2 regions of the Erwinia sp. HDF1-3R genome follow, and region 2 is predicted to be linked to the other one. Evidence: predicted binding sites of a transcription regulator. Region 2 holds the regulator's gene; the other holds the start of a gene.

Region 1 (6,101 bases), 2.4 Mb from region 2:
CAATTTTCCCGGCAACAGTAAGACGGTCATTTTTGGCGAGGGCATCTATGTCGGCTATCGCTACTACGACACTAAAGGCATTGCGCCGGCGTATCCTTTTGGCCACGGCCTTTCCTACGCGAAAATCGAATATGGGCCGCTCACGCCGTCCTCCCCGATCTTTGACATTGATAAGCAGCAAAGCGTGACCATCAGCCTGACGCTGCGCAATGCCTCGGACAGAACCGCCAAAGAGGTGGTGCAGCTGTACGTGGGGGATAACGTCGCGCGTCTTGACCGCCCGGTGCAGGAGCTGAAGGCCTTTGAAAAGGTAACGCTGAAGGGATGGGAGTCTAAAACCGTTACCCTGCAACTGGATAAGCGCGCCTTCTCGTACTACGACGAAGACCGACAGGACTGGGTGCTGGAAGGCCCTTTTACGCTGCGAATAGGGCGCTCATCGCGGGATATCGTGGCCGAGGTGCCGCTGCGGGTCACTTCGGCCACGCCTGCCTACTCGCTTGATACGCCGTGGATAGCGATACAGACCTGGGAGGAGGCCGCCCGGGTGGTGGCAGCGGTTATCGGTGATGAGGCGACCAATGCCTGGATAACCGGTTCGCCAACGCTGGGGGAGAAGCTCGATCAGGCCTTTCAGCAGCAGCCGACACTGGCCGACAGCCCGTCGAAGCAGCAGGCTGTCAAACAGTCTGTTTTGCAGCAGATCAACGCGCTGTAGCACCGCGCGGGCAGGCTGCGGGACATCGACGCTGCGTCTCCGGCAGCCTGCCTGGCCGTGAGTGATGAATGTGATTCACTTTGCAACGGGCAGGTCGGCATAACGGGTGGTCCAGGCGGGGGACAGCATCTCCCGCTTCATTGCCCAGCTTTTCTGCGTTCCCTGCCCGGCAAACCAGATTTTGCCTTTCCCCGACTGATTCAGCCGGTCGATCACGCCCATCAGCGCCTCGCTGTTAGCCTGGGGTTGCCTGTCGTCAAACAGATTGAGCTGTGCCACGCCCTCGCTAAAAAAGTCACTCAACATCACGCCAGCCTTCATATAGCGATGACCGTCCCGCCATATTCTGTCCAGCGCCTCCGTGGCCGTACGAATAATGTCGCGCGTGTCATTCGAGGGGGTCAGCAGGGTGCCGGAAGCCTGGTTACCGTAGAAAATTTCGCCCTCCGCGTGGGGGCTGGTGCGGACAAAAACGCTGATAAAGCGGCAGTACTGCTCCTCCTGACGAAGCTTTTCGGCCGCGCGTTCGGCATAGGTGCAGATAGCCTGGTGCATATCGCTATAGTGGGTGATGCGATGACCAAAGGAGCGGCTGCAAATAATCTGCTGTTTGGTGGCGGGCATCGCCTCCATACTGAGGCAGGGTTCTCCCCGCAGCTCGCGTGAGGTACGTTCCAGCACCACATTAAAATGCTTCCTGATGACCCACAGCGCGCTGTCAGCCAAATCACGCGCGGTGTGGATACCCATCTGATGGAGTGACTTACTGATGCGCCGCCCCACACCCCATACTGCTTCCACCGGCACCAGCGCCAGCAGCTTACGCTGGCGATCGACGTCTGAGAGATCGACAACACCACCCGTTTTGCGCCAGGTTTTCGCCGCGTGGTTGGCGAGCTTGGCCAGCGTTTTGGTTTGCGCAATCCCCACGCCAACGGTCAGGCCCGTGTTCTTTAAGATCTGACTGCGCATCTGGTGACCAAAGTCGGCCAGTGACATGCAGTGGCTGACGCCGGAGAGATCGATAAAGGCTTCATCAATCGAGTAAATTTCCACGGAAGGGGCCATATCGGCGAGCGTGGTCATCACCCGGTTGCTGAGATCGGCATAGAGCGCGTAGTTGGAGCTGAAAACGTGTACCTGCTGGCGGCGCAGCTCGTCTTTCAGTTTAAAGTAGGGTGCCCCCATCTTTATCCCCAGCGCTTTTGCCTCGGCCGATCGGGAAATGATGCATCCATCGTTATTGGATACCACCACGACCGGCTTGCCCTGCAGATCGGGGCGAAAAACGGTTTCGCACGAGGTATAAAAGCTGTTCACATCCACCAGGGCAAACATGGTTACTTATGCGCTTTCAGGGTAAAGGTCACCACGCCGAAGATCTCCAGCTCCTCTTCGCTGTGAAATACAATCGGCGTGTAGAGGCTGTTATGCGGCATGAGTTGCAGAAAGGGGCGGGTACGCAGCTCTTTGACGGTAAATTCGCCATCAACCGCCGCGACCACAATGTCGCCGTGTTCGGCGGTCAGTGAGCGGTCGACAATCAGAAGGTCGCCATCGCCAATGCCCGCGCCGCGCATGGAGTCGCCGCTGACTTTAACAAAATAGGTGGCGCTGGGATGTTTAATCGCCAGCTTGTTGAGATCGAGCCGGTCTTCAACATAGTCCTGGGCCGGGCTGGGAAAGCCGCAGGGTACGCGCTCAGTAAAGAGCGGTAGAAGCAGGGTGCTGCTAATGTCTCCGGGCGAAATGAACTGCATGATGGTGTTTCCGGGTTAACTGTATTTATATACAGTATCTGTAAAAGCGCGCCACAATCAAGACGCTTTCCGGAAGATTTATGAAAGCGCTTGAACAGGCAGGGAATTTAGCCTGGCGTAAATTACCCCCAGGGTGAACCGGCAGTGGATAATCGATAACGCTGACGGATAAGTGATAAACCGATAACGAGGCTAATGAAGTGATGCTTAACAATCTGAGGTTTCAGGCAGGGGATGTATTATGTGGATAGCTGACGTGAGCGGCGGGTTTTTCTCACCCCGCACCGCCAACAGAGTTTAATTCTGCTTAACCAGGAAAAACAAAGTAATATATTTATGACTTTACTTATAGATTATGTCGGAAAACGTGCTCTTCATTATCATTAATCTTTTAATAAAGGACGGGAAAGACGTCACTCATGGAATAATATGCTTATTTTTCTGGAGTAATCTGCCATATAGTTTGATGGTTTATTGTCATGCTCAAGCGGTACTGGTTTTTTACCGCTTTCTGTAACATAAGATACCCTGTTGCAGGTGGTTCATCTGGGTAGCGTAATTCAATTTACTAAAAAGGATGGCAGTTTATGGAAAGAGTGCTGGTTGGATATTATATTGGGAGCAATGTTCAGCTTGAAATAGCCCAGAGAAGGTTAAGTAATTTTGACTCAAAAAGCAGGAAGATACGCTGTTATATTCTGAGGGAAACGATGATGAGGCTATTCCTCTTTTTGTTGGAAAATGCCAATGGGAAAATTGTGACGAACGAGCAGATTATGTATAACGTCTGGGATCTGCACGGCCTCAAATCATCCAGCCAGCGGCTATGGCAGGTTATGCAGGCGCTGAAGCTGCGGCTGGCCACGCTGGGCGTTGAGCACGACTTTATCATGCGCGTTGAGACGTTTGAAGTTAAGGGCCACTGTTTGAAGCGCGAGATGATTAAGCCCTTCTATTTTTATATTGAAAAGAAAGCGTCTGACGGATATTTACCCTGAGAAAAAACGATGAGAATCTGTATATATTCTGAGGATGCCTATTTTACGCTGGGTCTGGCTGTCCATCTTTCTTTGATGGGGTATGAACCCTACGTGCCGGATCCTGAGGAAGAAAGTATTGCGCAGCCAAACGAAAAAGATCGTCCCCGTGCAATAATCATTGATTCCAATAAGCGTGAGAAAATGGAGAGAATTCTACAGAGTTATTCCGCCAGGAAAACCTGCGCGGTATTTATCGACGCTTATCAGGAAAGTATAAAACATAGCACCCGTTTCAGTATGTTGGTTTCCAGGAAGTTAAGCGGAGAGGCGATGGCTAAGGAAATAATCAGGCATCTTAATCGCAGCGTACCGCCCATTTGCCCGCTATCCCTGCCTGAACGTATTATCACCTGCCTGCTGCTTCACGGTGAAACGCCCGGAGATATCGGCAGGACGCTGAATATCTCCGTGAAAACCATCTCACACTACAAATTAAACGCGATAAAAAAGGCGGGGATAAAAAGAATTAACAATAAGTCGTTGTTATGCTTGGGTGAATATCTTGATAAGGTCATTTTGCTTAACGATTTTTACGGGGTATCGCCCGGGATCCCCCCCGAAAAGTAAAGGGGGACAGGCCTTTCAATAGCAAGCCCGAAGCGTAAATTTTTAGTAAATGCGCACCAACATCATTTTACGCGGTGAAGGTTTTTCGGACGATGCCGATATCTGTACTGAATGGGGGAGCAGGCAGAGGGCGCGATGATAAGTCGAATCGGGATAGAAGCATTACGCATCGGGATGTACGTGCACAAACTGGAAGTCTTCTGGCTGAAACACCCGCTGGTACGCAACGATATGCTGCTTACCACCGAACAGCAAATTCAGATTATTGTTGAGAACGGCATTAAAGAAGTCTGGATCGATCTGGATAAAGGCCGTGCGCCTGACGTCGCGCCATCGACAGAGGCCGTTATCGATCAGGCAGCACCCGTTAAGGCCAGTATGCACAGCGAAGTGGCGCAGGCGCAGGCTATCTGTCTGATGGCCAGAGGGCAGATAATGGATATGTTCAGTAATGCCCGGATGGGGAAAACCATCAGGACCGACAGCACGCTGCCGCTGGTGGATGAAATCGGCGGATCGATCAGCCGCCATCCGGCCGCTCTCCTGAGCGTGGTACGGTTGAAGACGCACGATGACTATACCTATCTGCATTCGGTGGCAGTGTGTGCGCTGATGGTTTCGCTGGCGCGTCAGCTGCAGCTGGATGAACGACAGGTGCGTCAGGCGGGCACGGCCGGACTGCTGCACGACGTCGGTAAAGCCGGCATTCCGCTGGAGATCCTCAATAAGCCGGGCAAGCTGACCGACGACGAATTTGAGCTGATGAAGCTACATCCGGCGATCGGAGAGTCGCTGCTGCGAAAAAGCAACGGTGACACTGAGGTGCTGGACGTCGCCCTGCATCATCATGAGAGGATCAACGGCGAAGGCTACCCCCATGGTCTGAAAGGTGAGGGGATCTCTCTGCTGGCCCGCATGGCCGCCGTCTGCGACGTCTATGATGCGGTTACCTCGGACCGCCCCTATAAGGCAGGCTGGAACCCGGCGGCGGCGATGCACCAGATGGCGAGTTGGGAAGGCCACTTTGACCGCCAGATATTTCACGCTTTTGTTAAGGCGGTGGGGATCTATCCCCCTGGCTCGGTGGTCAGGCTGGCGTCCGGGCGCATTGCGGTGATCGCCGAGCCGGGAGAGAAATCGCTGCTGCAACCTAAGGTCTGCGTATTCTTTTCGCTGATCACCCGCCAGCCGATAAAGCCGGAAATCGTCGATCTGGGCAGCCGCTACTGCTGGGACAGCATAGCCGGACTGGAAGAGTCTGCCACCTGGAGCGGTATTAACCTTAACGCATTGTGGATGGTGCCGCTGGCCTCCTGACGTAATAAATAAAGGCGGCCAGTTTGCCCACTCACTTTTTCACGCCCCTGCCTTCACCGCTTTTGTCCCGACGGCATCTTTTTCGCGTAACTTCCTGCGGTTTTCCCTTAATTTCCTGCGGCGCTTAATACCCTTTGTTATGCCCATTTATACCTGCACATTACCTGCGCTTTCTCCCCGACCGCTTCCCGGCATAATTCGCCTTTATCCTATGTCTTTATTACGCTTTTTTTGACAGTCTGAAGATCAGAAAAGGGCTTATAAGCGCCAGTCGGTCTGGCAGAGACGGGATCAGTGACTATACTGAAAACTAACGATGTTGCGCATAGTGCAGCGGGAACGGGCATGTTGCACCCAGGGTGCAGCCAGATGACAGAAAGAAAATGTTTAAGAAAGAGGATGAAATTTAAACGGACGCCTTTCTCCCCCGCCTTACTCTGGCGACCGCGACTTTCCCGTCAGGTCTGCCTCCCGCATTGCAGCCCCGCTTTAATGACCCACGTGACCGGACGAGAAAAGCCCGTCACGGCGCCAGCGTCGAACAGGCCTGACGCCATGGGCCAGGGCCAGACGCAACATCACAACTATTTTAAGCAGGAGGAGTCGTGTGAACACCCAGAATGATGAGGTACCGCCCCTGAATAAAGAGGGCCGCTATGCTTTCTTTTTCGACGTTGACGGTACGCTTGCCGCCATTCA
Region 2 (6,101 bases):
CCGGCTTCATCTTTATTCATCTTGTGTCTCCTGACTTTGAGTGTAAAGAGCGTTAGGTGTAATAGATTTAGTACAATCGTCTAAGCATAACGCCTGGCAGCAATATAAAACGCTGCTCAACTGCTTAACCTAACGATAATTGTAGTAGAAGATGAGGGGATTGCACGGAACGACACGATAATAAGCGGCAGATTAAGACTATTCCTGACCCGGCAGGTAAAAAACTCTTTTTTATCAAAGATTAACCAGGAAATGCAAGATACATGTCACTGACCCGGAGGCAAAAACCACGTTCCGTTGCGCTGGTGCCGCCGCCATATCGCGCCCAGCGTTAGCCCTCTTAACAGCAGAAAAACCGTCATCGCCAGCCACAGACCGTGATTCCCCAGCACCGGAACGCTAATCAGGGTCAGGCCATAACCCAGCGCCGCCAGTGCCATGCTGTTACGCATCTCTGCGGCGCGGGTTGCACCGATAAACATGCCATCCAGCAGGTAACACCAGACGCCGCATACCGGCAGAAGGACCTGCCAAATCAGGTAGCGATCCGCCTGGTGCTGTAAAGCAGGGATCGAGGTAAGCAATGCGACAATATAAGGCCCGGCAAAGGCATAGAGCAGTGAGAAAAACAGCGCGACCCATCCCGCCTGACGGCATGCAGCGTGCCATACCAGCAGCAGCCTCTGCCTGTCGCGCGCGCCAAAGGCCTCGCCCGAGCAGGCTTCAACGGCATAAGCAAACCCATCCAGCGCGTAAGCCGTAAAGGTCAGGAACATCAGCAGTACGGCATTGACCGCGACGATGTCGCCCCCCAGCCGTGCGCCCAGTACTGTTAACGAAAGGAAGCAGAGTTGAAGCAGCAGAGAACGCAGCATGATATCCCGGCTAAGCCTGAACAAACGTCCAGGCCCGCCCCGCCATGCGCTTTTTAGCAGCGCCGTCGGAATGCCACGCATCTTCATTACGCGCCAGACGAGCAGCAACCCGACGGCCAGCGAACAGTATTCCGCGATAACCGTAGCCGTAGCCGCCCCCTGGACACCCCACTTCAGCCCGATCACCAGCCAGAGATCGAGCAAAATATTCACCAGATTGCCCACAACCAGCAGGATGACGGGCGCGCGGGCATACTGAACGCCAAGCAGCCACCCCAGCAGCACGAGGTTCGCCAGCGTGGCAGGCGCGCTGAGCCAGCGGATATGCATAAACAGTGATGCCTGGTACTGCACGTCAGGATCGCCGCCGACCAGCGTCAGCGCCAGATGCGTAAGAGGGGATTGCAACGCGATAAAAGCCAGTCCGGCCGCCAGCGCAATGCAGAGAGGCTGCATAAGCGCGCGTGCAAGCTCGGCGTTGTCGCCGGCACCGAAAGCCTGAGCGGTCAGTCCGGTGGTGCTCATACGCAGAAAAAGCAGCAGCATAAACAGGAAGCTGGTGATGGTGGTGCCGATCGCGACGCCCGCAAGATAGACAGGCTTATCGAGGTGGCCAATGACAGCGGTATCGACCAGCCCCAGCAGCGGCACGGTAATATTTGAGAGGATCATCGGCAGCGCAAGCCGCCAGAGGCTTTTGTCAGCAGCGTTTAAAAATCGCATCGGTATCCACTGCGCGACGGGTGTCTGCGCAAGTCACTGTCATACACATCGTCTGCTGAGTGGTAGCCAACGATAAACTGACGCGCTGGCGAGGCGGCGCGTCAGTTAACAGTCAGTTAGAACGGATAAAACGGTTATCAAACCCAGTTACCGTTACGGATCACACCCACGGCAAGACCTTCAATCGACAGGGTCTGCTGGCGAAGATCGACGACGATCGGCTCGAAATCGCTGTTTTCAGGCAGAAGATGGACCGTATTGCCCTGCTTTTTCAGCCGTTTGACGGTAACTTCATCATCAATACGTGCAACCACAACCTGGCCGTTACGCACTTCCTGGGTTTTGTGAACCGCCAGAAGATCGCCATCCATAATGCCAATATCTTTCATCGACATGCCGCTCACGCGCAGCAGGAAGTCGGCGCTGGGTTTAAACAAACCTGGGTCAACCTTGTAGTGGCCTTCGATATGTTCCTGGGCCAGCAGCGGCTCACCGGCGGCGACGCGGCCAATCAGCGGCAGGCCTTCTTCGTCTTCCATCATCAGTCGAATGCCGCGCGAGGCACCGGACACAATCTCAATTACGCCTTTACGTGCCAGTGCCTTGAGATGTTCTTCCGCCGCATTTGGCGAGCGGAAGCCAAGCTGAGCGGCAATTTCTGCCCGCGTTGGCGGCATGCCGGTCTGGTTAATATGGGCGCGTATCAGGTCATAAACCTGTTGCTGTCTTACCGTTAGTGCTTTCATCCCGCCCCCTGGTTGTTTATACAGTCGACTGTGAGTATATACAGGTATTTGCGCGTTGAAAACCTAAAGATGGACAAAAAACAGCAGTTTGTCTGATTCTGGAACGTCTATCGCATATGTGGCACTAACAACATCAGCCAGGTGGTCATCGCCATAAGAATAGTCAGCAGCACTGCCGCTGAACCCATATCCTTTGCGCGGCCTGCCAGCGGGTGCCGCTCACTGCCGATGCGGTCCACTATCGCTTCTATGGCGCTGTTAAGCAGTTCAACCACGACTACCAGCACCACCGAACCGATCAGCAGCACCCGGGTTATCGGCGTCACGTCCAGCCAGCAGGCCAGCACGATGGCGACAAGCGCCACAATGGCTTCCTGACGAAAAGCCGCCTCGTTCTGCCATGCCGCACGCAGTCCCTGCCACGAATAACCTGCGGCCTTGATAATTCTGGTCAATCCGGTGACGTTATTTGTCATAATGAGGGAACCCTTTGAACTGTTTAACGTCAATGTCTGAGTGGCGCACATTTTGCAACACCACAGATCTCACTGGCGCTTTCTGGTATGCTTGCCGCGCTTTGCTAACAAGAGGCTTCATGTTGTCTATGTCAGGTTGGCGTAATTTATATTATAACCTATTGAATTTACCGGTTAAATTCTTACTAAAGAGTAAGGCGATCCCCGCCGAGCCGGTCGCTGAACTGGGGCTTGATACGTCGCGCCCTATTATGTATGTGCTGCCTTACGATTCAAAGGCCGATCTGCTCGCGCTACGTGAACAGTGTCGCAAACAGGATCTCCCCGATCCCTTAGATCCGCTGGAAATCGATGGGACAGTGCTGCCCCGCCATGTCTTTATTCATGACGGTCCGCGCGTATTCCCCTATTTTGTGCCGAATATTGAATCGGTGAAGCTGTTTCACGAATATCTGGATCTGCACCGCAGCAACCCGCTGCTGGACGTGCAGATGGTCCCGGTATCGGTGATGTTTGGCCGCGCCCCTGGCCGTGAGGTTCAGGGCGAGAGTCAGCCCCATCTTCGCGTGCTTAACGGCATTCAAAAGTTCTTCGCCGTACTGTGGCTGGGCCGTGACAGCTTCGTGCGCTTTTCGCCGATGCTCTCTCTGCGGCGCATGGCAACGGAGCACGGCACCGATAAAACCATTGCTCAGAAGCTGGCTCGCGTGGCGCGCATGCATTTCGCCCGCCAGCGCCTGGCCGCCGTTGGGCCGCGCCTGCCCGTTCGCCAGGACCTGTTCAACAGGCTTCTGCAGTCCAGGGCGATTGCTAAAGCAGTAGAGGACGAAGCGCGCAGCAAAAAAATCCCCTTTGAAAAGGCTCAGCAGAATGCCGTTGAGCTGATGGAGGAGATTGCCGCCGACTTCTCTTATGAAGCGATACGCCTGACCGACCGCATTATGGGCTGGACGTGGAGCAAGCTTTATCAGGGTATTAACGTTAACGGCGGCGAGCGCGTACGCCAGCTGGCACAGGATGGACACGAGATAGTCTATGTTCCCTGCCATCGCAGCCATATGGACTATCTGCTGCTCTCCTACGTGCTCTATCATCAGGGGCTGGTACCGCCGCACATTGCTGCCGGGATCAATCTGAACTTCTGGCCTGCCGGGCCGATATTCCGCCGCCTGGGCGCGTTCTTTATCCGCCGTACCTTTAAGGGCAACAAACTCTACTCCACGGTATTCCGCGAGTATCTGGGCGAGCTGTTCACCCGCGGCTACTCGGTCGAGTATTTCGTTGAGGGCGGACGTTCGCGTACTGGTCGCCTTCTTGATCCGAAAACCGGCACGCTGTCGATGACCATTCAGGCCATGCTGCGCGGCGGCAACCGTCCAATAACGCTGGTGCCGATCTATATCGGCTATGAACACGTTATGGAGGTGGGCACCTATGCGAAGGAACTGCGTGGCGCGACCAAAGAGAAAGAGGGCTTTTTACAGATGGTGCGCGGGTTACGCAAGCTGCGCAACCTGGGCCAGGGTTACGTCAACTTTGGCGAGCCGCTGCCGCTGGTCACTTATCTGAATCAGCGCGTCCCGGAATGGCGCGACGCCATCGATCCTATCGAAGCGCAGCGTCCCGCCTGGCTCACTCCCGCGGTTAACGACATCGCCTCGCAGGTGATGATGCGTATAAACAACGCCGGAGCGGCTAACGCCATGAACCTCTGCGTCACCGCCCTGCTGGCCTCGCGCCAGCGCTCGATGACGCGTGAACAGCTGATTGCACAGCTCGAGTGCTACGTACAGCTACTGCGCAACGTGCCCTACTCACCCGATGCCACGGTGCCGGATATGACCCCGGAAGCGCTGCTTGATCATGCGCTGGGCATGAACAAGTTTGAAATCGAGCAGGATAATATTGGCGAGATCATCATTCTGCCGCGCGAGCAGGCGGTGCTGATGACCTATTACCGCAACAATATTCACCATATGCTGGTCATGCCGTCGCTTATCGCCGTCCTGGTCATGCAGCATCGCGAGCTTACCCGAGCCGAACTGCTGCGCCAGATAAGCGTTATCTATCCGATGCTTAAAAGCGAGCTGTTCCTGCACTGGAATAAGGAAGATCTGCCGACGGTGCTTAATGGACTGGTCAGCGAAATGGCCCGCCAGGGCCTGCTCACCGCTGATGAAGAGAGTCTGCGCCTCAGCCCGGCCCGCTTCCGCACCCTGCAGCTGCTGGCGGCGGGCGTTCGCGAAACGCTACAGCGCTACGCCATCACCTTCTCCATCCTCAGCGCCAACCCGTCAATCAACCGGGGTACGCTGGAGAAAGAGAGCCGGACCATGGCTCAGCGCCTGTCTGTACTGCACGGCATTAACGCGCCGGAGTTTTTTGATAAGGCGGTCTTCTCCACGCTGGTGCTGACGTTACGTGATCAAGGCTATATCAGCGATACCGGCGATGCCCATGTAGAGCAGACGCAGCGGGTCTATCATCTGCTGGCCGAGCTGATTACGCAGGAAGTGAGAATGACCATCGAGAGCGCGGCGGTACACGAGTAACCTGTCGCATAACTGATAATCAGGGCGATGAGGGATCATCGCCCTGAGCAGGCTCTGGTTCTGGCTCAATAATCCCGTGAGCTATCATCGCCTGCGCGATGGTACCCTGCCAGTGCCGGGCCGTTTCCTGAGGGGGCGTATTTCGCAGCCTGCCGGCCAGCTCCATCGCGCACGCCTCGGTAAACTGGCTGCACGCTACCCGCTCTTTGTTGCTGTGCAGAAACTCCAGCTGGCTGTTAACATCCAGCCTGCTAAAGATGGCATTCATCAGCCTGTCTTTGTGCGCCTGCGACAACTCCTGCCAGGCCTGATTCGGGAGCGACTCATCAACGATCCCCACGCTACGGCTGAGATGACTTTTCTCGAGGGTAGTAACCAGATTGTTAGCGCCAAAGCGCCGCATCTCCGGCTCGCTATTCCACATATCCTCCAGGCTTAGCTGACACTGCAGCATCACCGCCTGTTCCTGCCCCGTACGGGACACGCCGGGCATACCTGATTCCGTCAGCCCAAGGATCAAATCGTGCAGCGCCTGACGATCGTCCGAGTCGGCCATCTCTGTCATCACGTCCCGGCTGCTTAGCAGGAAGTTAAGGTACCCGACAATCGACGCGACTTTATTGAGCGTATACCCATGAGAAACGGCGGCGTTTGCCCGCAGCTCACTCACCCCGGCGGTATTTCGCTGGCTGTCGCTTAACGGCGTGGCTTCGTTTTTCCCCACCTGGC

Evidence for each region. The regulator LexA, encoded in region 2, represses DNA repair genes until DNA is damaged. The targets are predictions, from matches to a motif close to TNCTGTATGTACATACAGNA.
Region 1: a site for LexA is predicted at 2,496-2,515, ahead of umuD (translesion error-prone DNA polymerase V autoproteolytic subunit). Genes of this name have one in related genera too.

Annotation. Positions count from the first base shown of each region.
Region 1 is NZ_CP155071.1:2,787,464-2,793,564, reverse strand. Features, by position in the region: gene AAGR22_RS12790 (glycoside hydrolase family 3 C-terminal domain-containing protein) at 1-718, shown strand, start outside; gene umuC (translesion error-prone DNA polymerase V subunit UmuC) at 794-2,056, opposite strand; gene umuD (translesion error-prone DNA polymerase V autoproteolytic subunit) at 2,059-2,478, opposite strand; gene AAGR22_RS12775 (hypothetical protein) at 3,189-3,476, shown strand; gene AAGR22_RS12770 (hypothetical protein) at 3,486-4,085, shown strand; gene AAGR22_RS12765 (HD-GYP domain-containing protein) at 4,221-5,402, shown strand; gene otsB (trehalose-phosphatase) at 6,010-6,101, shown strand, end outside.
Region 2 is NZ_CP155071.1:422,345-428,445, reverse strand. Features, by position in the region: gene AAGR22_RS01885 (CsbD family protein) at 1-20, opposite strand, end outside; gene dinF (MATE family efflux transporter DinF) at 267-1,598, opposite strand; gene lexA (transcriptional repressor LexA) at 1,736-2,344, opposite strand; gene AAGR22_RS01870 (diacylglycerol kinase) at 2,452-2,820, opposite strand; gene plsB (glycerol-3-phosphate 1-O-acyltransferase PlsB) at 2,949-5,372, shown strand; gene AAGR22_RS01860 (hypothetical protein) at 5,392-6,101, opposite strand, start outside.